3 regions of the Tumebacillus lipolyticus genome follow, and region 3 is predicted to be linked to each of the others. Evidence: riboswitches for the same ligand, from Rfam matches in the RefSeq annotation. Region 3 holds a riboswitch; each other region holds the start of a gene.
The links. Region 3 has a riboswitch for cyclic di-AMP ahead of ACFSOY_RS09415 (NAD-binding protein). Riboswitches for the same ligand answer to the same signal wherever they lie in the genome.
Positions count from the first base shown of each region.

Region 1: it holds a riboswitch for cyclic di-AMP, as region 3 does, so the genes downstream of both, ACFSOY_RS04120 (C40 family peptidase) here and ACFSOY_RS09415 (NAD-binding protein) in region 3, are expected to answer to the same signal.
Region 2: it holds a riboswitch for cyclic di-AMP, as region 3 does, so the genes downstream of both, ACFSOY_RS16500 (3D domain-containing protein) here and ACFSOY_RS09415 (NAD-binding protein) in region 3, are expected to answer to the same signal.

Region 1 is NZ_JBHUIO010000002.1:1,018,268-1,028,296, reverse strand. Features, by position in the region: gene ACFSOY_RS04135 (non-ribosomal peptide synthetase) at 1-2,341, shown strand, start outside; gene ACFSOY_RS04130 (putative motility protein) at 2,468-2,623, opposite strand; gene ACFSOY_RS04125 (serine hydrolase) at 2,766-3,572, shown strand; cyclic di-AMP (ydaO/yuaA leader) riboswitch at 3,666-3,800, shown strand; gene ACFSOY_RS04120 (C40 family peptidase) at 3,808-4,485, shown strand; gene ACFSOY_RS04115 (hypothetical protein) at 4,750-4,884, shown strand; gene ACFSOY_RS04110 (YqeG family HAD IIIA-type phosphatase) at 5,166-5,681, shown strand; gene yqeH (ribosome biogenesis GTPase YqeH) at 5,690-6,811, shown strand; gene ACFSOY_RS04100 (hypothetical protein) at 6,895-7,116, shown strand; gene aroE (shikimate dehydrogenase) at 7,198-8,037, shown strand; gene yhbY (ribosome assembly RNA-binding protein YhbY) at 8,096-8,389, shown strand; gene nadD (nicotinate-nucleotide adenylyltransferase) at 8,428-9,039, shown strand; gene yqeK (bis(5'-nucleosyl)-tetraphosphatase (symmetrical) YqeK) at 9,020-9,595, shown strand; gene rsfS (ribosome silencing factor) at 9,656-10,003, shown strand; gene ACFSOY_RS04070 (class I SAM-dependent DNA methyltransferase) at 10,019-10,029, shown strand, end outside.
Region 2 is NZ_JBHUIO010000011.1:54,703-64,731, forward strand. Features, by position in the region: gene ACFSOY_RS16470 (LysR family transcriptional regulator) at 1-100, shown strand, start outside; gene ACFSOY_RS16475 (C39 family peptidase) at 375-881, shown strand; gene ACFSOY_RS16480 (2-oxoacid:ferredoxin oxidoreductase subunit beta) at 968-1,828, opposite strand; gene ACFSOY_RS16485 (2-oxoacid:acceptor oxidoreductase subunit alpha) at 1,836-3,566, opposite strand; gene ACFSOY_RS16490 (hypothetical protein) at 3,572-5,743, opposite strand; gene ACFSOY_RS16495 (glycosyltransferase family 4 protein) at 5,740-6,876, opposite strand; gene ACFSOY_RS16500 (3D domain-containing protein) at 6,976-7,803, opposite strand; cyclic di-AMP (ydaO/yuaA leader) riboswitch at 7,809-7,945, opposite strand; gene ACFSOY_RS16505 (aminotransferase class I/II-fold pyridoxal phosphate-dependent enzyme) at 8,138-9,592, opposite strand.
Region 3 is NZ_JBHUIO010000005.1:893,763-903,791, reverse strand. Features, by position in the region: gene spoIIR (stage II sporulation protein R) at 1-560, shown strand, start outside; gene ACFSOY_RS09425 (GNAT family N-acetyltransferase) at 754-1,242, shown strand; gene ACFSOY_RS09420 (L-threonylcarbamoyladenylate synthase) at 1,341-2,363, shown strand; cyclic di-AMP (ydaO/yuaA leader) riboswitch at 2,455-2,601, shown strand; gene ACFSOY_RS09415 (NAD-binding protein) at 2,610-3,032, shown strand; gene ACFSOY_RS09410 (helix-turn-helix domain-containing protein) at 3,372-4,559, shown strand; gene ACFSOY_RS09405 (hypothetical protein) at 4,559-4,687, shown strand; gene ACFSOY_RS09400 (helix-turn-helix domain-containing protein) at 4,855-6,138, shown strand; gene ACFSOY_RS09395 (hypothetical protein) at 6,261-6,656, shown strand; gene ACFSOY_RS09390 (manganese efflux pump MntP) at 6,795-7,361, shown strand; gene ACFSOY_RS09385 (ZIP family metal transporter) at 7,374-8,117, shown strand; gene ACFSOY_RS09380 (low molecular weight protein arginine phosphatase) at 8,257-8,952, shown strand; gene ACFSOY_RS09375 (ornithine--oxo-acid transaminase) at 9,079-10,029, shown strand, end outside.

The DNA of each region.
Region 1 (10,029 bases), on a different contig from region 3:
GGGCGGCGCCTACTTGCCGCTCGATCCTTCGACACCTCCGGAGCGGATGTCCTTCATGTTGCAGGATGCGGGCGCGATGCTGGTGTTGACGACCTCCTCTCTGCGCGATCGAATGCAGGTGAGCGCGCTGCAGCAGATCGTGCTGGACGAGCAGGCGGAAGCGATCGCAAGGCAGCGCGCGGACAACTTGGCGCGCTCTGCCGATCTGTTGAGCCTCGCCTACCTGATCTACACGTCCGGATCGACCGGACAGCCAAAAGGGACGATGATCGAGCATCGCGGTTTGACAAACTACCTGCTGTGGGCGGTCGACGCCTATCGACTGCAGGAAGGGGTGGGGTCGATCGTGCATTCGTCCGTCGCGTTTGACATGCCGATCACCTCTTTGTTCCCCCCGCTGTTGACGGGCAAGAAAGTGGTGTTCACGCCACAGGAGTCGAACGGGGCGGGAGCGCTTGGCGAGCTGCTGTTGACGAGACAGGATTTCTCATTGGTGAAATTGACGCCTGCCCACCTGCAGCTGTTGAACCGAGAGCTAGAAGGTGAGGAGCTACAGGGGCTGGTGCGCGTGCTGGTCATCGGCGGCGAAGCGCTGATGCCGGAGCATATCGCCCCGTGGCAGGAGCGGGCTTCGAAGACGATGCTGATCAACGAGTACGGCCCGACGGAGACGGTCGTCGGCTGCTGCGTGCACGAGGTGGACGAAGAGGGGCGAGGCGGCGCGATTCCGATCGGGCGCCCGATCGCCAACATGGCGATGTACATCCTCGACGGGCGGCAAGAGCCGGTGCCGATCGGCGTGATCGGCGAGATCTACATCGGCGGTCAGGGTGTCGCCAAAGGTTATCGAAATCGAGAGGAGCTTCAGAGGGAGCGCTTCCTGCCCGATCCGTTCCGAGCGGAGGCGAATGCGCGGATGTACCGAACGGGAGACTTGGCACGCTTCCGAGCGGACGGTGTGATCGAATATGTCGGGCGGATCGACAGTCAAGTGAAGATCAGAGGGTTTCGGATCGAGCCCGGTGAGGTGGAAGCGACGTTGTATCAGCACCCGGCGGTGCGAGAGGCGCTGGTGGTCGTCCGCGAGGAAGGGCTTAGGAACCACCGTTTGGTCGCCTATCTGGTGGCGAGCGAGAAGCGGGTGGCAGTGCGGGAGATCAGGGCGTTTCTCAAGCGTTTCCTCACCGAGTATATGATTCCTTCCGACTTCGTCTGGCTGGAGGAGATCCCGCTCACCTCAAACGGCAAGATCGATCACAAAGCGCTGCCGACTCCGACTGCCGAGGTGAAGCGCGAGGAGCAGGATGGGGCTCCGCGCGACCGCTTGGAGATGCAGCTGGTTCGCATTTGGGAAGCTGTGCTTGGAAGGTCGAACATCGGGGTGGCCGATAACTTTTTCGAGCTTGGCGGACATTCGCTGTTAGCGCTGCAGATGCTCAGGGAGATCGAAGTGCGGTTGGAGCAGAGACTATCGCTGACCGACCTGATCCGGAGCGGAACGATCGAACAGCTCGCCTCTCTGTTGCGAAAAGGAGAGTCACCCAATCGAGTGACACCTTTGCTGACGCTTCGAGCAAGCGGCGCGCGCACGCCGATTTTCTTCGTCCATCCGATCGGCGGACATGCGATCTGCTACCTCGAATTGGCGAAAGCGCTTGGCGACGACCAGCCTGTCTATGCGTTCCAATCTCCCGGTTTGGAGGGAGAATGTGAACCGCTCGATCGGGTAGAAGATTTCGCCGCTCGATATGTGCAAGCGATGCAGGAGGTGCAACCATACGGTCCGTACTGTGTTGGCGGGTGGTCGTTCGGCGGGGTTGTCGCCATCGAGATGGCAAGGCAGCTCGAACAGGCAGGTGAAGAGGTGGAGTCGGTGATCTTGATCGATTCGCAGTTGCGAGAAGATAAGTCAGAAATGGATGAGCTCGCCATGTTTGCACACGATCTTGCGAGTCGATACGGCAAACAGATTTCCTCTGAGAAGCTCGCTCAATACAACATGTTACAAACGGAGGGCGAACGCTTGCGATTCCTTCTTGAACAGCTCGCCGAGTTGGAGTTGATCCCAGCCGAATATAAGCTGGAGCAGATCAAACCTTGGATCGCCGTCTTCCGTGCCAACCTTCGCGCCCTGCGCAGGTACAGTCCGAAAGGGTATGACAGACCGGTCATGCTGTTTCGGGCAGACAGTTCTATGAGTCGAGAGCGGCGGGAGCACAACGGGTGGGAAGCAGTTTTGACAAACATCGGAACGGTTGAGGTGCGAGCGACGCACCATTCGATCATTCGCGCTCCTCAGGTGCAGCACATCGCAGAGCTTCTACAGAGGAACAGATCTTAGAGTCGGCGGTGGGAGAACCTGGACATACGGGTACTCCCCTCGTCTGAATACACCTTTTCAAATGGTAGGGTATCGAAAACGCAGAAAGCCTGTCGCTCCTGAAGAGCGACAGGCTTTCTGCTGCTGTCAGACCCGAATGTCGATCATCTGACCGCGCATCGGGTCGAGGGATGCCAGTTGGTTGACGATCTGCAGCTGGGCGGGAGCTTGGGACTGGCCCATGTTCATCGCCTGTTTCAGAGCCCACAGATTGACCGCTTGTGAGACGCTGGAAACTTCCATGCAAAACACCTCCAATGAAATAAGTATAATCGACAGAATCATATGAACTCTAGTCAAAAATCGGTCAAAAAGCGACCGATCGACCAAAAGCAGGATGAAGTCGCTCCGCTGCCGAAAGGAAAAGGGGAGAGGAGTGAAGGAAATGCTGACAGAATTACAGCCTGCGTTGCAAAAGATGATCGATGACGCGAAGGGAACGTACGGGGTGTCGATCTATCATTTCGAATCGCAAAGCGAGTTTCAATCGCAAGCGGATGAGTGGTTTTACGCGGCGAGCATCATCAAAGTACCGATCATGGCGGCCGTATTCGATCAGGTTGCGAAAGGCAAATTCAGCTTTTCCGATACGCTTGCTTTGCGGGCGGAAGACATGGTGCCAGGCTCAGGTCTTTTGCAAAACGTAAGCCCCGGCCTGCAACTGCCGATCTATGATTACACGGTGCTGATGATCATCGACAGCGACAACACGGCGACCAACGTTCTGATCGATCAGATCGGCACGGAGGCGATTCAGGCGGCGATGGCCGAGTGGGGGCTGCAAAACAGCCGCTTTTATAACAAGCTTTCGGTGATTCCGGCAAAGGTTGAACATTACAACACGATCACTCCTCGCGAGATGACCGAGCTGTTGAAGCTGATCGCAACCGGAAAAGTGGTCTCCTGGCGAGCCTGTTCGGAGATGATCAAGATCATGAAGATGCAAAAGCATAACGAAGGTCTGCCCAGCCAACTGCCGACACAGGATGGGCCGATCGGTGAACTACCGCTCTGGGAGTGTGCGCATAAGACCGGCTGGATCAACGGCACCGACCATGATATGGGATTGCTTTATTTCCCGCGCAATACGTTTGCCGTCTCCGTCTTTGGCAAAGAGATCGCCGAGCGCAAAGACGCGCATCAGCTGATGGGGGACATCGGGCGACTGCTCTATGCGGCGACCGCTCGCTGATCGGTGTCAAACAGAGACATGATCACAGTTTTGTCAGAGATGACACTCTTGTTTTTATTGAAATCTGACAATTCGTATGATAGAATTTTTTTTGTTGAGTTTTGGCCGAATCTGAAAAATTTTCAGTACGGGGGATATTTTAGAATTTTGGGGTGAACCGCCATCTGGCGGAGGGTTGCTCTCGACCCGAACCCGTCAACTAACCTCGGAGGCCTTGCGGGAGGTCAATCATTTTATGAAACGTCAGCTGAGAGTTTGCATGCTTGCGATGATCATGATCGCGTCTCCAGTGGCGGCGTCTGCAGTTCAAGCGGCGCCGGATGCGTATGGGGATCATATGCTCGTGATCGGCTCCACCGGTTCGAATGTGACGAAGCTTCAACAGGATCTGCGACTGCTCGGATACTTCTCCTATCCGGAAAACACCGGCTACTATGGGGAGATCACGGCGACTGCAGTCAAGAAATTTCAGGCTGCTCACGGATTGGAGCAAAATGGTAAGGTCGGTGCCACGACCGGTCCGCTGATCGACCAAGCGGCGGCGAAGCTCCGTCCCGCCACCCCTCAGGTGGTCGAGACTGCGATGAAATATGTGGGAGTGCCTTACAAATGGGCGGGCAACACGCCGAGCGGCTTTGACTGCTCTGGATATGTCTCCTATGTGATGGCACAGCAAGGCGTGCATCTGCCGCGCATCTCCACCGATATGTACAAAGGCGGCACGCAGACGACCTCTCCCAAAGCGGGCGATCTGGTCTTTTTCTCCACGTATGGCCCAGGGGCGACTCATGTCGGGATCTATCTCGGCAATGGTCAGTTTATCTCGGCCGACTCGACGTACGGAGTGAAGGTGGACACGCTAAGTGGCGGCTATTGGGGCGCGCGCTATATCGGCGCACGTTCATACCTCTAATCTGATCGATTCCTTTGACAATAAAGTGTGGATTCCTCAAAAATTACCAGAGATGTCGAAAAGGAATTTATCTACTTCTGTCTAATTACATCAATACAACAGTAAAGAAACATACGAAAAAACCTCTGTCCTACCCTCGAGCCGGGAACAGAGGTTTTTTCATTTCTCATGATTCCTCCCATTCGACCAGATGAGGATGCTCGTCTAAGATCGATTCGTACTGTTCCAGCCAGCCGTAGGTGCCATTAGGATCTAAGCGCATGTATGGCGCGCTTACTGATCTGCGATGCGAACGATGTACGACCTTTTTACCGCTATGCGACGTTTGAGCTGGTTTGCTGCGCAGCGTGCGATCTGGTTTTCCAACAGCAGATCGAGCAGGTGAACGCTGCCAGTTAGATCGATGCGACCTACAGGAATCCCTCCTTTGCTCCTAGAGGTTTGATTATGCATATGGAGCGCGAGATCGTCTCTATTCCTGATCGCTTGTCGATCCGTTTGGGCTTGGGAAAAATAATGTAATACATCCTGATGTTTCATGGTACTATTGCCTAAGGCAAAGCGATAGGGAACTGCACGATCACTGTGTTAACAAATTGTTGAAACGTTTCCATCTGTGATATTCTCTACAGATGAAAGGAATGCTAGTACAACCGGATACCTTTTGAGGTGAAAAGAAAATGTTGACTCAATTGATACCCGATCTCTATGTAGAATCGGTTTTCGACATCGATCTCGATCAGCTGGAACAGCGCGGGGTGAAGGCGATCATCACCGACCTTGACAACACGTTGGTTCGCTGGGATGAACCGGATGCCACGCCTAAGCTGATCGAATGGCTCGACCATGTGCGCGATACGCGCGGGATCAAAGTGTGCATCGTTTCGAACAACAAAGATCATCGGGTGGAGCGGTTTTCCAAGCCGTTGAACATCCCCTTTATCGGTCGTGCGCGCAAGCCGAAGCGCGCTCCTTTTCTGCGCGCGCTCGACATGCTGGGCACCCGGCGCGAGGAGACGGTGATGATCGGCGATCAGCTGTTCACCGACGTGCTCGGTGGCAACCGGATGAACATGTATACGATCCTCGTCATGCCGGTGGCAGAGAAAGAGTGGATCGGCACGAAAGTGTTGCGGATGATGGAGCGCATCGCCTTCTCGATCCTGCGCCGCCGCGGAATGATTCCTTGGGAGTGAATGAACAGATGTCCGAGATGGATTTGATTTGTACTGGCTGCGGCATTGGCATCCAGACAGAAGAGAAAGAGCAGCCGGGGTATGCCCCGTTAAACTCGGTGATCGAACGAGAATATCCGGTTTGTCAGCGATGCTATCGGATCAAACATTACAGCGATGTCGCGCCGGTCACGCTCGACAACGCAGGCTTTCAAAAGATTCTTCGCGACATCGGCAAGCGGCCAGCATTGGTCGTGAAAGTGGTCGATCTGTTCGATTTCGCCGGCTCTTGGGTGAAAGAGATCAACAGATATGTGGGCCAAAATCCGATCATCCTCGTCGCCAACAAAGCGGACTTGCTGCCGAAAGTCACCAACTTTGAAAAGGTGGAGCATTGGTTGCAAAAAGAGGTGGAGAAGCAGGGAGTCAAGGTTGCAGACACGATCCTCATCTCCGCGAAGAAGCGAATCAACATCGAATTTGTGAAAGAAGCGATCGAAGAGCGCGTGGGGAATCGTGACGTCTACGTGGTCGGCACCGCCAATGTGGGGAAATCGACCCTGATCAACGGGTTGCTCAACCTCTACGGACAGGAGGAAGGGGCGGAGATCACCACCTCCCGCTATCCTGGTACGACGCTCTCGACGATTAAGATGGACTTGCCCGGTCACAGCGGTTCGATCATCGATACGCCGGGGATCATGACGACGCATCGGCTGACCGATCTGGTCTGCCCGAAATGTCTGCGCACGATCACGCCGGAGACGTACATCAATCCGAAAACGTATCAATTGAACGACAAGCAGACGCTGTTCTTCGGCGGGCTGTGCCGTTTTGATTATCTGGCAGGTGAGAAGCAAGGGTTTACGATCTATTCGGCCAACCAGTTGAGCGTTCATCGCACGAAGCTTGAGAACGCAGACGAGATCTACAGCAAACACCTCGGCACCCTGCTGGTGCCACCGTGTGAAAAATGTCCCGATCATCTGCGGGAGCTGGTGCCGCACAAGATCACGCTCAAGTCGGGACATCCCCAAGACATCGTGATCTCCGGGCTCGGTTGGATCACCGTGCGCGGGATGCATTACACAACGGTGGTCGTCCACGCGCCAAGAGGCGTCGAAGTGCATACGAGACGCGCCCTGATCTAAGCCTTTCCGCGCTCAGCAGTCATATTTCCCCTTTCGCCCCCATACATTTTAGATACAGATGATATAGGGGCGAGGGGATGTAGGTGGAGACGATGACGACAGAGCGCCGCCGATTGGTCAAGCGATATGTAGTGGCCCGATCGGAAGGGGAAGGGTTGCGCCTAGAGCAGCTGATGAGCAAACTGCGCCGAGCGGTGCAGGAGGTTCGCGAAGAAGAGCCTGAACTGCTCGACTATCAGCTGTACGACCTGACTTTCGCCTTGCGGGAAGGCGGCATGCTGGTGCAGATGGAATTTCGAAAATGAGCGGAAGGCCCGATGTTGCGGGTCTTTTTTCTTTGCTTTACGCTTTCTTTGCTTTACACTGAAGGAAAAGGGGAGATGGACATGCCTACCAGCGCAACTCGCTTGGTTGGACTTTTTGGGCATCCGGTCGCGCACTCCAAGTCCCCGCAGATGCACAATGCGGCGTTTGCGCACCTCTCGCTCGACTACTCCTATCTGGCATTCGATGTGGAGCCGAAGAGGTTGCAGAGCGCAGTCGAATCGATTCGCACCCTCCGGATGCGCGGCGTGAATGTGACGATCCCGCACAAGGTGGCGATCATCCCCTACTTGGATCGGCTGAGCAGGGAGGCAGAATTGATCGGGGCGGTGAACACGGTCGTCAATGATCAAGGCGTGTTGACCGGCTACAACACAGACGGGATCGGATATCTCTCCGCTCTGGAGGAGGAGACTGGATTCAATGTCAGCGGACAGCGCGTGCTGGTGTTGGGCGCGGGCGGTGCAGCCCGCGCGGTCACCGTGCAGCTCGCACTGCGGGGGACTTCCGAGCTGGTGGTCGCAGCGCGCACAGCAGAAAAGGCGGCAGGGTTGGTCGATGAGCTCCAGGCGCTCACTCGATCGGCTGCCCTCTCTTGGGAAGCGGCGGCCGCACAGCTCGACGCGTACGATCTGATCATCAACACCACCCCGGTGGGCATGCACCCTGATGATGGTGCGTTGCCGATTCAAGTGGAGCGATTGCGCCCTGGGCAGGTGGTGAGCGACCTGATCTACAATCCGCTGCACACGCGCTTGTTGCAGGAGGCGAAGGCGCGCGGTTGCATCACCGTCGGCGGGCTTGGGATGTTTATCCACCAAGGTGCACACGCGTTTGCTCACTGGACCGGAGTGGACGCTCCGGTGGATGTGATGAGGCGAACGGTGGAAACCTGCTTGTAGACGTGCTATACTCAATCTTTAATAGTAAGCGACAGACTGTGAAGGAGTATGAAATAGTATGCTGACTGGGAAACAAAAGCGCTACTTGCGCTCGCTCGCACATCACCTCAATCCGGTGACACAGGTGGGCAAAGGTGGCGTTTCTGACAACATGATCGAGCAGATCAACCTGACTTTTGAAACGCATGAACTGATCAAAATCTCCATCTTGCAAAACTGCGAAGAGGAGAAAGATGTGGTGGCCAGAGCACTTGCTGAGCGCTCAGGCGCTGAGCTCGTCCAACTGATCGGCAAGACGGTCGTTCTCTACAAGGAGTCTGCGGAGGACAAGCAGATCCAATTGCCGAACTAGTTGGATCTGAACTGGAAAATGAGGAGGAGGTGCTGACGATGCGCCTTGGCATCTTCGGCGGCACCTTCGACCCGGTGCATATCGGGCACCTCGTCGCAGCGCAAGTGTCGCTTGAGCAAGCGGGGCTGGACAAGGTGCTGTTCATGCCGGCAGGGGTGAACCCGCTGAAAGTGGGCAGATCGATCCGCGAGGGAAAGGATCGCCTGGCGATGGTGCGCTTGGCGATCGAAGGTGCGCCGAAGTTCGAAGCGTGCGATTGGGAGCTGACCAGACCGGGTCCCTCGTTTACGGTCGACACCCTTGAGCATTTTCAGCAGCTCTATCCGCAGGCGGAACTGTTTTTGATCATCGGGGCGGACAATCTGCAGATCCTGCCGAAATGGCGCGCTGTCGATCGCATCTTGGAGATCGCGACCATCTTGGCGGTGACACGCCCCGGCTTTGACCTGACGACCAGCGCCGAAACGGTGCTCGCCTTGCGCACAGATCTGAGCGATCGCGTTCGCTATGTGGACATCCCGGGGTTGAACATCTCCTCCACGTGGATCCGTGAGCGAATGTTGAAGAATCTATCTGTTGAGCATCTCGTTCCCTCTAAGGTCATACGGTACAGTAAGGAGAACAGCCTATATGAACGAATTGGAGATTAAAGAGCTGATTCGCGAAACGCTAAGTCCGCGCCGCTTTCAACATGTCTGCGGCGTGGTGGAAGCGGCAGAGGAGCTGGCGAGCCGTTTTGGTGTCGATCCAAAAAAAGCGCGCATCGCTGGATGGATTCACGATTATGTGCGCGAGTGGCCGGTCGATCGGTGGTATGAAGTGGCGAAGGAGCGGGGCGTGAACCCTGAGTTTTTCGATGTGGCGGAGATGCTGCACGGCCCGATCGCAGCTTCGATGCTGTCCGATGTGTTCGGCATTGACGACAAGGAGATCGCAGACGCGATTCGCTATCACACCTCCGGCCGGATCGGGATGTCACAGCTTGAAAAAGTGGTTTGTTTGGCAGACTACATCGAAGCGGGCCGATCTTTTCCGGCTGTGGAGGAACTGCGGGAAAAAGCGAAGGCAGATCTTGATCTGGCATTGGCTTCTGCGTTCGATAACACGATTCGCTTCCTGCTCGACAAGAACAAGCCGATCTTTCCGCTGACGATCTATGCGCGCAACGACCTCTGGCGCACAGTTTCGGACAGGCGGACACTTTAACGGAACGCATCGAATATGATGTACTACCTGTAGTCCCACTTTTGATTAGGAGGCATGCAAATGAGCGATCGAGTATTGGAATTGGCGTATACTGCTGCGGACGCTGTGGCAGATAAAAAAGCGAACGATGTGGTGGTCCTCGACATTCAAGGACTTTCGGTGATCGCCGACTATTTTATCATCTGCAGCGGGAATTCCAACACTCAAGTACAAGCAATCGCAAATGGCGTGCGCGATAAACTTGCCAAACAAGGTTATGTCATCAAATCGATGGAAGGGTATGACGAAGCGCGTTGGGTTTTGCTTGACTTTGGTGATGTTGTGGTTCATGTGTTCCGCCAAGAAGAACGAGAGTTTTACAACCTGGAGCGCGTCTGGGGGGACGCGAAACAGCTGAGCCTCGTATAAGGAAGGTTTTTCGAAGTGAGCGATCA
Region 2 (10,029 bases), on a different contig from region 3:
GGGGACGCTCACCCGTCCGACGCTGATCGCCTATCCGAAACACAAACAGCAAGATCGCGACTTTCAATCCTTTCTCTCCTGGATCGTCGCCAACTATTGACCTGCTTCCCAACGAAGCAGGTCTTTTTGTTTGCCTTCTTATCCCTATCCATGACTGAGAAACAATTTCATGTAAGAAAAATACACATTATAAAATATCTCTAAATTGTAATTTTGTTTATTGACAGAAATATGAGATTCATGATAGTCTTGCATTAAGAATTATATATACTATGTTACTAGTTATTAGGAGGTTAAATCGAATGTTCAAAAAGATGTTGGCTTCAATCGCTCTTTCCGTAACTGTAATGGCTGCTGCTGTAGCAGTTCCGGGCATGGTTGCTCCGCAAACTGCGGAAGCTGCTTTCTCTGCACCGCTGTTTAAGCAAAACGCTTCTCCGTGGGGAACCGCGCTGATGGGCGGCGGCGACACGATGACGAAATCCGGTTGCACCGTGTCTTCTGTCGCGATGGCACTCCGCCACAAAGGCATCACCATCAGCGGCTCTGCTGCTGATCCGGGCACCCTGAACACCTGGCTGAAGAGCAATGGCGGCTACTCGGGCAACCTGCTCGTATGGGGCGCTGTACCGAAGCTCTCCAGCAAAATCACCTTCGACGGCCGCTACACTTCCGGCACCAGCCTGTCTGCAGCTACCCTGCGCTCCTACCTGGACGGCGGCAACAAAGCGATCATCGCAAACGTTCGCTCCGGCGCACACTGGGTACTGCTGACCAACCACAACGGCGGCACCGTGTTCAACGTAAACGACCCGGGCTACAGCACGACCACTCACAACTACTCCGACTTTGTCGGCTACGGTGTATACACCATCAACTAATCACGATCTCGTTGCGCGCACCGCTCAGGTACCGCAGCGAAACGCCAAGAAGACCACCCATTCGGGTGGTCTTCTTGCGCGTCAAGCTATCGTCGAAACTGATTGAGCAGCGCGGACATCTGCTCTTGGCTCAGCTGCAGGTTCTCTTTGACCGTACCATGCTCGGTCGCCCCGAGCACCACCTCATGAAAGGCGGGACGATCTTCTCGATAGATGATTCCGGTGCAGACGCCTTGCGCTTCATGCACGCGACGCATCGCTTCGTATTTGTCAGCTCGGTCATAGTCGAGCTGATCGAAATTCACAATCTGCTCCTTGAACCATTCGTACGTGTTCACCCGATTGAACGTGACGCAGGGCGAGAAGATGTTGACCAAGGAAAAACCTTTGTGTTGCATCGCTTCGAACAGGATTTGGGTCATCTGCTTCAGATCGCCAGAAAACGCTTGGGCGACGAACGACGCCCCTGCGGTCAACGCCAGTTCGATCGGTTTGATCGGCTCTTCGGCAACGCCGGCCGGAGTGGTTTTCGTCTTGAAGCCCTTTTTGGAAGTCGGGGAAGATTGACCGGTGGTCAGCCCATAGATGTGGTTGTCCATCACCACATAGGTGATGTCCACATTGCGGCGGCAGGCGTGAATGAAATGCCCCATGCCGATCCCATACCCATCCCCATCGCCGCCCGCTGCGATCACGGTCAGCTCCTGATTGGCCATCTTGATCCCCTGAGCGGTCGGCAGCGATCTTCCGTGGAGGGAGTGAAAACCATAGGAGCCAAAGTGTTGCGATATTTTGCCCGAGCAGCCGATCCCCGAGACGCAGCAGACGTTCTCCGGCTCTAAGCCCATCTTGACGCAAGCCTGTTGCAGTGAAGCCAACACGGTAAAATCACCGCAGCCTGGGCACCATGTCGCTTTTTCATATCGAAAATCTGCTAAGGTAGCCATGATCTGATCACCCCTTCACAAACGACACAATCTCGCCCACAGTAAACGGATTGCCATCATATTTTGTCAGCGTTTCTGTCTTGTCATGATAGCCGAGCTGCTGGTGCAACAGCGCGGTCAGCTGGCCGGTGAAATTGTTATCGATGACGACCACCCGCTTGGCGGCTGCCATGCGCCCGTCGACCGCCTCCGCCGGAAATGGCATCAGACAGCGCAATTGCAGGTGACCGATCGACATTCCCTCCAAGCTGTGAATCGCCTCTTCGATCTGCGCGTGTGTGGAGCCGAAGCCGATCAGCAGCACCTCTGGCGAATCCGCCCCGCTGTAATCCACGCCCCAGTCGTTCACTTCCCGCCGCAACGGCTCCAGCTTCCGAAAGCGCTTCTGCATCTGCGCGATGCGCATCGGCACATCTTCAATCTCCAGGCCGGTTTCCTCATGCTCGTTGGTCAGCGCGCAGTAGCGACCATTGGTCATGCCGGGGAACGAGCGCGGTGAGATGCCATCTTCGGTCAGCGCATAGCGCTTAAACGCACCCTTTTCCAGCGCATCGAGCTGCTCTTGCTTGACCAACGCACCGCGATCGATCTGAAAGCGAGCGAGGTCGAGATCAGAAAAGGTCATCTTGTTCATCCCGATCAGCAGATCGCTCAACACGATGACAGGACACTGGTACTTTTCTGCCAGATTGAACGCATGAAACGTCTGGTAAAAACAGTCTCGGATCGATGTCGGTGCCAGCACGATGCGCGGAATCTCACCATGCGACCCGTAGAGCGCTTCGTTCAGATCGGACTGCTCCGTCTTGGTCGGCAGGCCGGTCGACGGCCCGCCGCGCTGTACGTCGACGATGACCAACGGCGTCTCCGAGATCCCCGCCATGCCGAGCGCTTCCATCATCAGCGAAAGGCCCGGTCCAGAAGTTGAGGTCATCGAGCGCACGCCGGCATAGTTGGCACCGATCGCCATGATGCAAGCGGCGATCTCATCTTCCGCCTGCAACACCTTGCCGCCAAAATCTTTCATGTTGGCCAACAGCCAATACATGATCTCCGTCGCCGGGGTGATCGGATAGGCGGCCAGGATGCGACATCCGCCGAGTAAAGCGCCCAGACCGATGCACTCGTTGCCGCTCATCAGCAAGTTTGGCGTTGCCGGCTTGGTCGCCGGCGATACCGGACGCTGGACATGCGGATAGTTTTCCTTCAGATAGTCGTACCCTTTGTTAAAAGCGGTCTTGTTCAGCTCGACCAGCTCCGCACCTTTTTTGCCAAACTGCATCTCGATCACTTCATAAAAGTGATTGGGCTCGATGCCGAGCACATAGGACGAGGCGCCAGCAGCCACCATGTTTTTGATGATCACATTGCCGAGATCTTTCGCCATCTGCGACATCGGCACCGAGCAGATCTGCAGCCCTTCGCGCTTCGAGCTGCTTTCAAACTTCGCGTCGTACAGGATCACGCCGCCTGCGATCAGCTCATCCTCGTTTTCGTCGATCGTCGTCTGGTCAAACGCGATCAGAATATCGAGCGTGTCGCCATGATAATCGACCTGTTTCGCGTTGTCAGCTCTGATCTTGTAATTGGTATGGCCGCCTTTGACCAGCGACATGAAATGGCGGTAGGCAAATATGTAATATCCCATCCGGGTGAGGACTGTCGCCAAGATCTCGCCAGTCGAGTCAATCCCTTCGCCTTGTGCACCGCCCACCTTCCAGGTGAATTGATCGGTCATAACTGTCACCTCGTAGTCCATTCTTGTGGAGCCTGTTCTGACGGTAGTATGTCCAACTTCTGCTCCCTGATGCTAAGCAGCGGCACTACCGCGAACAGCAGGATGATCACCGCCGCCACCACGCCCGAATCGTTGACCAGAAAGGCGGCGCTCGCCGTGACCAGCTGGACTTTCGCGTTGTGCAGCAAAAAGGGAGTCTGCATCCCGCGCATCCGCCAGACCAACAGCGTGATCATGATCAACAGCAACAGCTTGCCCCAAGCGGAAACGCGCAACAGGTGCAAGTTGAGCTCCACCTTGCGCAGGGCGATCTGCGACAGCTCCCCATAGTTGCCAGTCAGCAGGAGCGATGCTGCGCGGCCGATGTGCGTCTGCTCTCCTCCGAGGTTAAGAAAAAAGAGCAACACCGCTCCTCCCAGTCCGGCCGCACCGAGCCACAGCCAGTGGCGAGCGGTCAGCTTCACCTTGCTCCGCGCCAGCAGCACATATGCTGCTCCGACAGCTGCTGCGATCGCTCCGCCGGCGTTCGTGCCGAAAGCGGGCACTGCAAACAGGTAGACGATGGCGAGAAACAGGAGTGTGGTGATCAGCTTTTCCTTAGCTGGACGCAGCTTGAACAGAACGCTCTGCAACAGGAGCGCCGCGCCGAGCAGGATGCCCATGTACTCGTTGCCGATGCCGTAATAGCGCGCCCCGACGACCGGATCGTAGGAAAACAACGACCGTTTCATCAACGGCGCACCAAGCAGCATGTCGCCCAAGATCATGACGACGAACAGCCCTGCGATCACCCCCAAGCGCACCACGCGGTCGCGCAGGAACTGCAGCGCCCCCCATCCGACCAGCGCGAGCAGGAGGGAATCGAGCACCACCTGCTGTTTTGTCAGCGGCTCGAAGAGCGGTACGCACAGCCAGATCAGCGGGAAGAGCAGCAGGAATTCGGCGAGCGGGGCCAGCCAGAACAGCCATGCCTGTCGAAAAACGGTTCCGATCAGCAGCAGCGCCGCCACCCCGATCCAGACGTTCAGCCACGGCTTGACGAGCAGACTTCGAGCGCCCCCTTGCAACAGCATCTTCTCGATCATGCTCCCCCCCACCGCGCTCTTCATCTCGTCTGGCGAGGTGGTGGTCGAGGCAGGCTGTCCCAGAAACGGGTAGCGCGCCGGATCGCCGCCGAGCGCGCGCACCACAGTCGGAGCGAGATCGTAGTTGGCGATCAACCCGGCTCGCTTCGTCGTGCTCGACGTGAGCAGGCTGCCCGGTGCAACATCGCCACCTGCGAGGAAGACAGGCGTTAACTGTGAGGTTTCCGGCAGCGGGGATACGTCGGGCGAGATCACGAGCAGCGTCAAGTTCGCTCCGACATGGGGCAACAGCTTCCCGACCAACCGATCCGCTTCGGCGATCGTCTGCTGGTAGATTCGCTCGACCTGTGCGTCTGTCAGCATGTCTTTCACCTGTTGCAACCGCCCCATGTCACCCGTTTCCAGCACGATCAGATCGGAGCTGTCTTTGAGCTGCAAAAATTTTTGATAAAGCCCGTCCAGATCGCTGCGCACCCCAAAGGGCCGCGTCCGATCGACGAGCGGCGGGACTTGCAGGCTGCCGCTGTCCACCGTGCCGCGCTCATCCATGGCGATCAGCGCAGCGGGGCGATCGATCTGACTGCCGAAGTCGGCGTTGCCGAGCAGCGCAGTTCTGCCGCCCAGATCGTGCACAGCGCTTCCCAGCAGCCCAGGCAGGACGCGATATTTCACCTCCGCCATCGCAGACTTGATCTGCGGCAATTGCGGCACCACCACTTCGCTTTCCGGCGTGCGACCGAGATGGCGCACATACAGTTCATGCCCGGTGACCGGAAGCATCTCTTCGCGAACCTGTTCATCAGCGCCGTAGGCGAGCACGCGAGCGAGCGGGGCGCTCGCCTTCGCGCCCGCACCGATCGTCAGGTAGGAGTTCGCCTCCGACTTCGCGCCCAGCGTGTTGTGGTTCATCACCCCGACAGCTCCGATCGCTCGCATCTGCGCGAGGTTGGGCAGCTCATCCCCGATCATCGCTCGATGCGACAGGCCGTTGATCACCACCACGACCACCTTGTGATCCAGCGCGGCCGATGACTGTTCAGGCGCAAAACAGGGCAGCAGCAACAGCGCGATCAGCAGCCAGATCACCCTCATAGGAGCACACCTTGCCGCTTGGCGATCACTTCACGGTATTCGCGTAGTGTCGCTTCGATCATCGCCCGTTTGGAAAAGTGCAGCTCCGCTCGCCGTCTGCCTGCCGCGCCGAGCTGCGCGCGCCGATCTGCATTTTGCAAGAGCGACCGAATCGCATCTGCCAGCTCCTCCGCCGACCGCGGTCGAACCAAAAGCCCCGTCTCGCCGTGCACGACCACCTCGGGCAGGCCACCCACATCGCTTGCGATCACCGGGCAACCTGCCAGCATCGCTTCGATCGGCACGATTCCCAAGCCCTCCGCATAGGACGGTTGGACGACAACATCGACCGCCGAGAACAGCCGACCGGCCTGGGGCACATCGCCGAGAAAGCGCACGCGGGCAAGGCCGATCTTTCCCGCCTGCTGCTGATAGTGGGACAGCATCGGGCCATCTCCGATCAGCACCAGCTCCGCATCGCAGCCGCCGGTGAGCAAGAGGGCAAACGCTTCGATCAGCGTGGCGATCCCCTTCTCCTCGACCATCCTGCCGATCGCGCCGATCACCAACCGGTCTGCTCCTTCGCAGCCGAGAATCTGGCGAGCATGCTCGCGCGACATCATCGGCACAGGGTCGACCCCGTTGTGAATCGTCACCGCACGCCAAGCGGGCCCGCGATGCTGCATTTGCACGTCGCGGGCCAACCGATGCGAGACGGTGATCACTCGGTCCGTCTCCACCGCAAGCAGACGCTCCACCCGATCGAGCACTCGTTTGACCATCCCCCCCTGTGGCAGCACCTGATTGTGCACCGTATAGATGACCGGTGGGCGGATCGAAAGTCGGGACAAGGCGAGCCGACCGACCAACCCCGCTTTCGCTCCGTGCAGATGCACCAGCTGGAAGCTCTGCTCGCGCATCAGTTGAACCAGTTGGCGGATCGCCCGCACATCTTTGCGCAGCTGAACGCCATCGACCAGCTCCAGCGGCAGACAGGGCACACCGCTCAACTCCGCTTCCCTGCGCAGCTCAGGTGGGCAGGCCACCGTCACGCGCACCCCCGCTTCCACGAGGCCTGCGATCAGATCGAGCACGTGCCGACGCATGCCTCCCTGCATCGGACGCAACACCTGTAGCACATGAAACTCTCCCACGCGCACTCACCTCCACTCTTCCTCCCATGCTGTCCAATTTGCACGACAAAAAACCACCTGCCTACGCGGTAGACAGGTGGTCGCTGGTGATCGTTTCAACTATTTGAGCACATACAGCTTTACGTTCTGCATGCCAAACTGATTGAGCTGCGCTTGGGTGCCTTCGATGTAGATGTCGATGCGGTTCCCCTTGATCGCGCCGCCGGTGTCTTCAGCGGTGGCAACAAAGCCGCCAGCCGGAAGCAACGGCGTGTTGTACCCGGTCACATACACTTTCGTGCCGAGCGGGATCACCTTCGGATCGACCGCGATCACGCCCGGGCGAACTTTCGTTCCCGAGTACGTATAGCCGCCCCATTCGGACATCACATTGGCCGGACCGTATGCGGTCGCCGTCATGTTGATCGCCTTGCTGTACGCCATGCCCGCGACGGTCGGAGCGACAGGTTGCGGCTTCGGCTTGGCGACAGGCGCCTGCGCTGCCGGGGTCGGGATCGCCGGCTTCGTGACAGGCTGCACCGTAACTTTCGGCTTGCCGGTCATGCCAGCCGGAATGATGATCGTCTCACCCGCATAGAGCAGATCGCTCTGCATGCTGTTGATCTTTTGGATCTGTTCGACTGTCGTTTCGTATCGTTCGGCAAGATAGCCGAGTTGATCGCCAGTTGTCACTTTGTAAGGAAAGGAAATGTGTAGCTTTTGACCTGCATAGATCAGGTCGGAGTCCAATTGGTTGACCGCTTTCCAAGTCTGAACGGACGTTCCGTATTGGGAAGCCAGCTCGGACAGCGTCTGCCCCTTTTGCACGATCACTCCATCGGTGATCCCGGCCGCTTCCGCCTGCACGACCGTCACGGTCAACATGCTGACAGCGACGAGCGCTGCTGTAGCGAAGCGTTTCAGAGAGTTCACTTTCTTCTTCATCATCTTTCAAACACTCCTTCCATCGCCTGCGGAGTTAGCTGACGGGTTCGGGTGAAGGAAGTTACCCGCTCGCACCGTTGCGAGTTCACCCCAGTTGTGGTTCCTCCGCTCCTCATCAGATTTGAGGATTCGGCCTGTCTTGTGGTCGAGTGCAAGTGTAGCGCAGATGATGCATCCTTTTCACTAGCAGTTTGCTGGAAATAGAATGGAAGAATATGCAGATGTTTGCTCGATCCCGCGCGGGGACAGCGATGCGCGCGACCCAATTTCGCAACAAGAAAAAGTTCCCTTCCGAAGAAGAGAACTTTTTATGCAGGGCAGCCTGTCCAATTTTGCGTTATTTTAACACCTTGATCCACTCGATGTTCGGATCGTCCGGCCCTTGCACTGGAAGGCCCGCCTTCACATTTTCAAGGATGTACTCGATGTTGTCCTGCGTGATCACTTCACCAGGCATGATGATCGGGATGCCGGGCGGATAGACCATGACCGACTCTGCCATGATGCGACCTGCCGCCTCGCGCAGCGGCACCACCTCGGTCCGCTTGTTGTAGAAAGCATCGCGGGGAGACACGGCCAACAGCGGCATCGACGGAATGCGCACCTCTGGGAGCTCTTGCTTTTCTTGCAGCTGGAAGCGTGCGGCGATCTGGCGCAGCGCATCGAGCAGCGCTTCGACCGTCTCTTCCGTATCGCCAAACGTGACGATGCAGAGGATGTTGTACAGGTCTGACATCTCCACCTCGATATTAAAATCGGTGCGGAGAATCTTCTCGATCTCCCAACCTGTGACGCCGAGCTCCTTGACGGTGATGTTCAGCTTCAGCGGGTCGTGGGCGAACGTGGCAGACGTCTGCAAAATCTCTTCGCCGAAGCAGTACATGCCGGGGATCTCTTCATTGATCGTCCGGCGCGCGCCTTGAGCGAGGCGGATCACCTTGTCGATCAGCTCATGTCCGTGCACCGCCATGTTCTTGCGCGCCACATCGAGCGATGCGAGCAACAGATAGGAAGTCGAGGTCGTGTGCAACATCGACAGCACCGCCTGCACGTGCGCCGGCGAGACGAACCCTTCGCGAACGTTCAAGACGGAGCTTTGCGTCATCGATCCACCGAGCTTGTGCACCGAAGTCGCCGCCATGTCTGCGCCCGCCTGCATCGCCGAGAGCGGCAGTTGCTCATGAAACTGGAACAGCACGCCGTGCGCTTCGTCCACGATGACCGGAACGCCGCGCTGATGGCTGAGCTCGACGATCGACTTCAAGTCGCAGGAGATGCCAAAATAGGTCGGATTGATCAGCAGAACGCCTTTCGCATCCGGGTGGGCGTCGAGGGTGACGCGCACCGTGTCGACCGAGATGCCGTGCATGATGCCGATGTTCGAATCCACCTCTGGATGCATGAACACCGGATGTGCGCCGGAGAGGATGATCGCCGCCATGATCGACTTGTGCGCGTTGCGCGGCACGAGGATCTTCTCGCCGGGGCCGACGACCGACATGATCATCGTCATGATCGCACCTGACGTGCCTTGCACAGAGAAAAAGGTGTGGTCAGCGCCAAAGGCCTGGGCTGCCAGCTCTTGCGCTTCTTTGATAATTCCTTTTGGCGAATGCAGATCGTCCAAAGGTGCAATGTTGATCAAATCTATGGACAAAGCGTTCGGGCCAATGAACTCGCTGAATTCGCTCGGCATGCCGAAACCTTTTTTATGTGCGGGAATGTGGAACTGAATCGGGTTCCGGCTCGCGTGCTCGACGAGCTTCGTAAACAGTGGAGTTTTATTTTGCATCGCGATCAATCCCTTTCGTTTAGAAAGATAACGAATGCAATTATAGCACGCTTTTTCTGTGATTGCATTGCCGATTTTGTATAACAATAAATCTTTTTGCATAGCATATGTTCGCAATTCGAAACGTTTGTGACAGATCCGATTCTCAACCTTTCAATCAGGCTGAAACCTGACAAATGAGCGAGCTGTTCAGCTTGGTTTCGATCGACTGCTCGCACCTGCACGATCAAGCTTCCCAACCTGCGCGAACCGCCGTCACAGCGTCAAAACCAACGCAAAAATCAACCGCATGCCCTCGCACCAATCTTTACGATCCGCAATAGAATAGAAAGAGAACGGACAGCTCACAAACGATAGATCGATCCGGAGCGTTCGACCGCTCGCTCGGCGAGCAAAGTCAGAAATTTGGCAGAAGATTGACTTTCTGCCGATTCCGC
Region 3 (10,029 bases):
AATCGATCCCAGGGGATGCGATTCGGCTGCGCATCATCGCCAACAGCGACAAGCCGGAAGATCAGCAGCTTAAGCGCCTCGTTCGCGACGAGGTGATCCAGGTGGTCGCAGCCGTCGTGGAAGGTGCGAAGTCGCCGGAGGAAGCGCAGGCGAAGATCGCCGCCGCCCTGCCGAAGTTTCAGGAGACGGCAGAGCGCGTCATCGCCGAGAACGGCTTCTCCTATGCGGCGCAGACCGACTTCGGCCTCGTGCCGTTCCCGACGAAGATGTACGGGAGCGAAGTGTATCCGGCAGGCGACTATGAAGCGCTCCGCATCCAGATCGGGGAGGCGCAAGGGCAAAACTGGTGGTGCGTGCTGTTTCCGCCGCTCTGCTTTGTCGACATGGCCAACGGCGATGCGGTGCAGGCGCAGGATATGGAAACGGCGCCGATCGCCACCGCGATGGTGGTGGACAGCTCGGGCGACGAGCAGGAAGTCCAAGTTCGCTCCGCCTTTTGGGACGCGATCGTCGAGTGGTTCGCGAGCCTGTTTGAAAGCATCGCCAGCTGGTTTGATTGATCAGCAAGACAGCAAGGTCCGGCTCATGCATCCCCCTCGGTGCTTTGGAGCGGACAGATCGACCGAAACCCCTGTGCGGTATGACGCACAGGGGTTTTTTTATCCAGTTTTTCATCCACAAGAGGTACAGAGTCTAGCATATTTGTCGCGCCTCGCTCATAGAGTAGAGCAACGGGAGAGGGGATGAAAAAAGATGAGGTTGGCGATTCGACAGGCGGGACATGAAGATGTAGCGACGATCAAACGGCTGTTGCGGGAAGCTCTGGTCAGCGCGGAGGGCGTCGAGGAACATGTGGGTAGCTTTTTGCTGATCGAGGAGGCGGAAGCGGGAGTGATCGGCACGGTGGGCATGGAAGTGCTGGAAGGGAGATACGGGCTGTTGCGCTCGCTCGTCGTCAAGCGCGGGATGACGAGCGCGCAGATCGGGGCGGAGATGATCGCTCTGTTCATCGCCTATGTGGAGACGACCGATGTGGAAGAGCTGTATTTACTCACACAATCCACAACGGCTCCACTGTTTATCCACATCGGGTTTTCCACAATCGACAAGGAGCAGCTCCCGCAGGCTGTAGCCCAATGCCAACACTTCCTGGCGTATAGTCAGCAGGAGGCGGTGGCGATGGTCAAGAAAATTGCATCCACAAGTTATCCACACAGCGCTGTGGATAGTGTGAATAAATAAGAACAAACGTTCCGCAGTTTTCTGCGAAAATTGTTCATGTTTTTCCCTGTCGTTTTGCTATACTAAGGACACACGAAAACGAACAGGGACGGTTGAACATGGAGACGAAACGATTTGGAACGACAGAGAGTGAACTTGCGGAGGCGGCAGCATTGCTCGCGGGCGGTGATGTGGTCGGGTTTCCGACGGAGACGGTCTACGGGCTGGGGGCGAACGCGTTCGATGCGGCGGCGGTGAGCAAGATCTTTCAGGCGAAAGGCAGGCCGTCAGACAACCCGCTGATCGTCCACATCGCGAGGCGAGAAGATGTGGACAAGGTGGTGCGCGCGGTGCCGGATGCGGCGAAGCGGTGCATGGAGCGATTCTGGCCAGGGCCGCTGACGCTCGTGTTGCCGGTGAGCGATCGCGTGCCGAGCGAGGTGACGGCAGGGCTCGATACGGTCGGCGTTCGCATGCCCGACCATCTGATCGCGCTGCAGTTGATCGATGCGGCGGGCATGCCGCTGGCCGCGCCGAGCGCCAACCGATCGGGACGTCCGAGCCCGACGACAGCCGCCCATGTGCTGGAAGATCTGAGCGGGCGCATCGCGGGCGTGGTCGATGGCGGAGCGGCAGGCGTGGGCGTCGAATCGACGGTGCTCGACCTGTCCGGCCCGGTGCCGATGATCTTGCGCCCGGGCGGCGTGACCCGCGAGATGCTCGCAGAGGTGCTCGGCGAGGTGCAGATCGACCCGGTGCTTGCCAGCGGCGTCGGCACGCCGAAGTCGCCCGGGGTGAAATATACGCACTATGCGCCGCGCGGGGAGATGTGGCTGGTCGCAGGAGAGCGCGATCAAGAGGTGATCGCCGAGCGCGTCGAGCAGGCGAAGCGAGCGGGGCATCGCGTCGGTGTGCTGACCACCGAGGAGCGAGCGAACGAGTATCCGGGAGCGATCGTCATCGCCTGCGGTCGCCGCCGCGAGCTTGCGACGGTGGCCGCTGGGCTGTACGATGCGATCCGCCAGTTCGACCATGAGCATGCGGATGTGATCTATGCTGAGGTGTTCCCCGAGAGCGGAGTGGGGCTTGCGATCATGAACCGATTGCGCAAAGCGGCGAGCCATCGAGTTATTCACACATAATGCCATTTTTTTGCGGAGAGGAAGCCGAACGTTGGGCGTCTCTCCGCTTCAACATTTTGCGGTGAATCATGTATAATAGAGGTGTGACAACCGATTATGAAGGCTGAGTTCCGGTGAACGCCGGAAGCGGAGGACCCAATTTTTCTGGGGTGAATTCTGCTGCAGCAGAAAGGGTGAACTTGAACTCTCTTGCCACCCTAACCCGACAGCTAACTTCGTAAGCCATGCGAGAAGAGGGTGAAAAGTATGAACCGTTGTCTGATCGTCACGATGGACGAGTCGGCCGTTCCGTTCGTCCAAACGCTGCACACCATGGGTGTAGAATGCGCCTATCTGGATTTCTGTGCACAAACGACCTTATTTTTACGCGAGCAGAGCGTGATCGCGCCGGTGATCAAAGTCGGGCCGCACAAGCATGATGTGGTCAACCATGAAGGGATTCGCCAGTTCGATACGGCGGTCGTCTTCGAGGGGGCTTGGCTGGAGAGCGCACTGATCGTGCAAGCGCTGAAGCAAGCTGGCGTGAGCAAGGTGGTCGTCGTCGCGCAGAATCAAAGTTTCATGCGCGCCTATCGCGCCCTTGGGGCCGACCGAGTTGTCGGCGTGCGCCGTTGGAATCGCGATTCGTTTCGCGTGCTGAACGGGGAATCCAAGCAGCGCGGGGCGTAAGTTGAACGTCGCCCTGAACGTACCTTGACAAGACCTGAGCGCAGTGAGCTCAGGTCTTTTTGAAATGGCTGAGCAGGTACATCAGCAACACGCCGAGTCGGTAACAGAGTCGCACGCGGTCCTTCCCGCTGTGGCTCTTTTTTATGTCAGATCGATCGTGCCAGTGCCGAGGGCGCAGGTGCCGGATCATGCAATGGCTGGAAAAGAATAATTTTTTACTATTAAAATCGACAAAAAACTTGATGTACAAACTACTAATACCCAACTATACTTATACTAGTTATTATTTCTGACATTTTGTTAACCTTCGAACATATAGTTCAAACAGGGGGGCATTCCATGTCAACGGTTGAGTACGTGCCAATCTCGACGCTCTCCAAGATACCGTTAGGGAGACGCATCGCCGAACTGATGGAAGAGTTGGGGGAGGGGTTGAGCATCCGCTCGTTTGCGGAGCGGATCGGGATGAATCGGGAGTCGCTGCGACTGATGCTCTTGGGGGAAAGGCGCATCGCACCTTCCGAGCTGGAGCAGATTGCGAACGGGTTGGGCATCTCCGCAAGCCGCTTGAAGCAGGAGGATCTCCTTGCGAAAGAACAAGAGCTGATCGCGCTGGTCATGGGGAAGCGAAGGACGAAAGTGATGCTTACGCGCGCGCGTTCGATCGCCGCCGAAGTGGTTCAGCTTGCGATGGGGAAGACGGAGCGAGGGCTGGCGCTGAACAATCTGGGCAAGGTGCAATTCCTGCAGGAGCAGTATGAGGAAGCACATCGAACGTGGCTGTCCGCGTTTGAGTATGCGAAGAGCGTCGAAGCCGAATATGGTGACAAGCAGCTGTTGCACCTGGTGACGATCAACATGATGCAGTCGCACACGATTCGCAAGGAGTATAGCAACTTTGAAGAGCTGCTCGAATTTGTGGAAGCGGCGTACGCGCAGGACCCGAACAAGCTGGGCATCACCTACTATGTGCGAATGAAGATGGAAGAGGAACGCGGGAATCTGGAACAGGCGAAAAAGTATGCCTACCGTTCGCTGGAAGAGTTTGAGCGGACGAAGGATGGCAAGCAGATCGGCACCGCGCTGATCAACGTCGCACACTATGAATACTTCCTGCGGAATTACAAGACGGCGATTCGAGCGCTGACCGCTGCGATCAACATCGCCCAACCGTTCGAAGACACCCTGATCTTGGCAGTCAAGGAGTATGTGAAGTCGCTGATGCAAGTGCGCGACTACCCGAACGCGATAAAAATGGTGGACAAATATGCAGAGCTGGCAAAAGAATATCCGGAGTACAGGGCAAAAATGCAGATCATGTACACAGTTGCGAAGGATGATCCTTCTTTTGCAGAATCGGTCCTCAACGATACTGGCTTGAGCATGAAGGTCAGGCATTATGCGAGCAAGTGTTTGATGGAATATCATTATTTGAAAGGTGACGCTGTAACTTCGATGAAGTTCTACGAAATGAAGCGCATCTTTTCAAATACAAAAAGTGAGTATTTATACGAGGAGGAATTTTGATGAAAAAATGGATCGCATCCGCCCTGTTGCTGGTCGCGGTGATGGGTTTGGTGATCGGCAGCACAGCAGGTAGCGAAAATGCGCAGACGAAGCCGCCAGAACCGGTAGGACTTAGCGCCATCAAGTGATAAAGACAGCCCTCGTCGATTCGGGACGAGGGTTTTTTATGTCAGATCACCTGCGTGACATATGCATACGATTCGCTCTGACAATCCAATTCTTTTTAAAATGTTACAAAAAGAAACTCTTCTATTATTCTATTTACAATGGAGGTTGGAAACTGGAGGAGGATCTTATGAAATCCCTAGGTCAACGCATCAAATATTTGCGCATGCAAAAAGGGATCACGCAGATTGAAGTGGCGCAAGGACTTTGCACTCCGAGCATGATCTCGCAGATTGAGAGCGATCGCGCACGGCCATCGTACAAAATTTTGTATGCGATCGCCGAGCGGCTCGACGTATCGTTAGATCATCTGCTCGAAGATGTTGCGCTCCATCTGGAGTACACGAGCAAATTTAAGATGGCGAAGAGCATGGTGCGAGCACGAGAGTACAGGACGGCACAGCCCCTGTTGCTCGAACTGCTCCATCATCAACATCATCCGGTGCCAAGGATGGACGTGCTCTACGAGTTGGCCGTCTGTCAGATCGAGCTGGGGAATGAGGCGGAGGCGATGATCCATCTGGAAGAGCTGTACGAATGGGCCTACTCCCACCAGCATCATGAACGGCTCGCGATGACGCTGCTGCAGATCGGAACGGTGTTTCGTAAAAAGAAAGAATTTTCAGTCGCTATGTACCACTCAGAAAAGGCGTTGCGCGAGCTAAAAAAGGAGCAAGCGATCGATCCTAGCTTGCACGCGAGCGCGCTGATTCAGCTGGCTTCGCTGGCAGAAGAGGTCGGCAAGGTGGAGGAGGCGACCTGCTATTATGAGCAAGCGTTGCAGGTCGAACAGGCGAACAAAGAGGAGCGAGGCAGCATGTTCCTCCGGCTGGCAGACGTGCACTATCGACAGGGCAATTTTAAGAAGGCGGACGAATATGCGACGATCGCTTTCTCGCTGTTGGATGAACAGGATCATCTGGAGCGCAAGCAGGACTGGAAGCGGCAGCTGCTTCTGCTCAAGCGCAGGGAAGGCGATTGGCGGCAAGCGGTCGATGAGCTGATGCAGATCGCGAGGAAGTATGAGGCGAACGCGAGCGGTGAGAAAGCGGGGAGCGTCTACGCAGACATCGCGCAGGTCTGTTTGGATCATCGCTCGTACGCCGAATCGTGGGGATATGCGGAGCAAGCGCGTGAGTTGCTGCCTCCTCATCATCCGGCGAACGGCAAGGCGCATCTAGTGCTCGCTAGCGTCTGTTACTCACGTCAGGAAGAGGAGAACGGGAACAAGCATCTGCAAAACGCGATCTCGATCTTCGAGTTGCATGGCAAGGCCGCAGAGCTGGAGGAGAGCACGCAGTTCCTGTGCCAGCAGCTGAAGGCGCAGGGGAGGTTTCAAGAAGCGCTGGAGCGGATGGAACGGTTGCACAAGCAGATGATCAAGCGGTTGGAACAGCGCGGCATGGTGCTGTGATCATTCGAGCGCTGCGAACAGATTAGACGGGTGCCGATGGTGTTTGTCCACACATTCGAGGAGGCTGGGACATATGATAGGGTAGATCATCAACACAGTGAAGCATGGTTGGAGGTGATAGTATGCAGCGCAAGTTTAAAAAATTGGTGGGCCAAGCGGTGGCGATTCGGACGAACAAAGGCATTCATGTAGGTATCGTGGAAAAAGCGAGCGCAAAGGGAGTCGTGCTGCGACAGATTCCGATGCGAAGCGACGATCGCCTCGATGCTGAGCACGTGTTCTTTGGTGGTGGATTTCTCCCCTATGGCGGCATGTTTGGGCTGGGCGGTGCGGGCCTGGGGGTTGGCGTAGGCGCGTTCGCCGGTGCGGCGGCGGGCGTAGGCATTGGCGGCGGTTTGGGCGGTGGCTTCGGTGGCGGTCTTGGATATGGCGCTGGCATCGCCGCCGGCGTTGGTGGAGGCTACGGCTTGGGATATGGCGGTGGGCTCGGCTTTGGGCCTCGTAGGCTCTTCTGGTGATCACAAGCGAATGATCGTTCATAAGCCTTGGCTGGGCAAGAGCCGAGGCTTTTTTGTGTGCGGAAGGTTGGTTCATTTCGAGGGACAAGGTGCATACACATGAACGGAGAGGACGAGGAAGGGAGGAACCGTCGCTTGGTGACAGGTGTAATGTGGGGAGAGTTTACCTCCCTGTTGATCATGGCGATCGCACTTGGCATGGATGCGTTCTCCCTCGGGCTAGGCATGGGGATGTTGAGGCTGACATGGCGGGAGATCGCGAAAATCTCGCTGATGATCGGCCTCTTCCATGTCATGATGCCCTTGATCGGAATGGTGGCCGGCCAGTATTTGGCCCAAGCGGTCGGTGAGGTGACGCGGTGGATCGGAGCGTTGCTGTTGCTTGGGCTTGGCGCGCACATGGTGTGGAGTTCACTCCGTGGAGATGAGGAGCAGGCGAACATGCGCGGGGGGTCTCGCACGTCGGGGCTCGGGTTGATCCTGTTCGCGCTGTCGGTCAGCATCGATTCGCTGTCGGTCGGCTTTTCGCTTGGCACATTTGGTGTGAACGTGCCGATCGCCATCTCGTTGTTCGGCATCTGCGGCGCGCTGATGGCGGCGACTGGGCTTTCGCTCGGCAGCAAGACCTCCCATCTGTTCGGCGAGTATGGGGAGGCGGTCGGCGGTGCGGTGCTGATCGCGTTTGGGATCAAGTTCTTGCTGTGAGGAGGGGAAGGCGTGGCGCCAATTTTGGTTTTAAGCCTGCTGGCGGGGCTCGCAACGACGCTCGGCGGGCTGATGGTGATTCGGATCGGCAAGCTGACGCGACATGTGCTCGCTTTTTTCCTCGCGCTCGCAGCGGGCATCATGCTGGCGGTGGTCGTGGTCGACCTGATTCCCGCCTCCCATGCGAGCGGCGGAAATGAGGCGGTGCTGTACGGCGGGGCTGCCGGGTGGCTGTTCATGATGCTGTTGCGGAGGTGTGTGACGTTCGTGTTGCGAAGGTCGCCGCTCTATGAGGAGGACTCCTTTCGCTATCTGCGCCTCGGGTGGTATGTGGCGGTGGTGACCGCCTTGCACGACATCCCAGAAGGCATGGCGATCGGGGCGGGCAACGCGCTTCACGCGGAGCTCGGCGTGCTGCTGTCGCTTGCGATCGGGATGCACAACTTGCCCGAGGGGATGGCGATCGCGGTGCCGCTGCGGTTGGCGGGGATCTCCGGGAAGCGGGTGATCAGCATCATTACGCTGGCGGCGCTGTTCACACCGCTGGGAACGCTGGTCGGGCTCTTGCTGTTCGATCTGTCCCCCTCGCTGATCGGGCTGTCGATGTCGTTTGCGGCGGGTGCGATGGGGTATCTGGTCGCTCGCGATCTGTGGCCGGAAGCATGGCATTCGTCCAAGGTGATCACGGTGGGAGGCTCGATCATCGGCGCGCTGGTGATGCTGGTCGCCGAATATTTTCATCTGCACGGCGGGTGATGGGAAGGCCTCGATCGTCGAAAGAGTGTACAAGTTATAGCTTGAGCAGCTCAGGTCTGCTCACTTTCATTTGCATGGCAGATCACCCCGAGGCTATACTGATAAGGAGAAAAAAGCGAACGGAATGAGGGAGAAGCGGATGAAACTGTTGTTTGTATGTACCGGGAACACCTGTCGCAGCGCGATGGCTGAGCCTCTGATGCGCAAGCGCCTCCAGCAGGCGGGCCTCGGAGGTCGAGTGGAGGTGCGCTCGGCGGGCGTGGCGGCGATGTCAGGCTCGCCCGCATCGCAGGGAGCGATCAACGTGCTGAAGGCAAAAGGGCTGGATGGCGCTGCCCACGCAGCATCGCCTTTAGATCGCGAGCTGGTGGACTGGGCCGATCTGATCTTGACGATGGGCCAGTCGCACAAGCGCGCGATCTTAGAGCGCTACATCGAGGCGCTCGACAAGACCTGCACGCTCAAAGAGTTTGTGGACGACGATCCGCAGAACCTTGCGATCCTCGATGAGATGGGCGCTCTGCAAGCGGAAGCGCAGATGAAGCAGAGCCTGTTTTTGATGGAGCGGGCAGACGAGGTGCAGTCGATTCAGGAGCGCTATCAGCGGGGCGCGCAGGGCGCAGAGCAAGAGCTGATGCGGCTGCAGCAGCAGTTGGAAGCGACCGTCGAGGCGGAGAGCAGCCGGATGATGGAGCTGATGGGACAGCTGCCCGACTATGAGATCGCCGACCCGTTTGGCGGTTCCCAACAGGTGTACGATGCGTGTGCGGTGGAGATCGACACACTGCTGGCAAAGCTGATTCAAAAGTTGAGCGCAGAAAACCACAGTGCATAGCTGTGGTTTTTTGGTGGTTGTGCAACCATTTGGTAGGATATACTAGATTAAGAGATTGAGCAGGAATCCTGCGAATGCGTCCACCGCACAATCTGTGCAGAGGACAGTGAAAAGGAGGAATCATCGATGAATCAATCGAGTCAAGTGATGGATACGACCGAAAAGTTTGGTGCGAAAAACTATCACCCGCTTCCGATCGTCATCGCCAAGGCGGAAGGGGTTTGGGTAGAAGATGCGGAGGGGCAGCGCTACATGGACATGTTGAGCGCCTACTCTGCGCTCAATCAGGGTCATCGCCATCCGAAGATCATCCAAGCGTTAAAAGAGCAAGCGGATCGCGTGACGCTCACCTCGCGCGCGTTTTACAACGACCAGCTCGGCGTCTTTTACGAGGCGTTGGCCGAAGCGACCGGCAAGGAGATGATCCTGCCGATGAACACGGGGGCAGAAGCGGTGGAGACGGCGCTGAAAGCGGCGCGCCGCTGGGGCTATTCGGTGAAGCAGGTGCCGGAGGACCAGGCGGAGATCATCGTCTGCGAAGGAAATTTCCACGGCCGGACGATCACGATCACCTCGTTCTCTTCGGCGGAGGAGTACAAGCGCGGCTTCGGCCCCTTCACTCCGGGCTTCCGCATCATCCCCTACGGCGATATCGAAGCGCTGAGAGCGGCGATCACGCCGAACACGGTCGCCTTCCTCGTCGAGCCGATCCAAGGGGAGGCGGGCATCATCATCCCGCAGGACGGGTTCTTGAAGCAGGCGCAGGAGCTGTGCCGCGAGCAGAACGTGCTGCTGATGGCAGATGAGATCCAGACCGGTTTTGGCCGCACGGGCAAGCGGTTTGCCTCCGACTGGGAAGATGTGACGCCAGACGTGTACATCATGGGCAAGGCGCTCGGCGGCGGCGTGTTCCCCGTCTCGGCTGTCGCGGCAGATCGGGAAGTGCTCGGCGTGTTCGAGCCGGGTTCGCATGGCTCCACGTTCGGCGGGAACCCGCTGGCTGCAGCTGTCGGGCTCGCATCGCTGCAGGTGGTGGAAGAGGAGAAGCTCTCCGAGCGCTCGCTTGAGCTGGGCGCT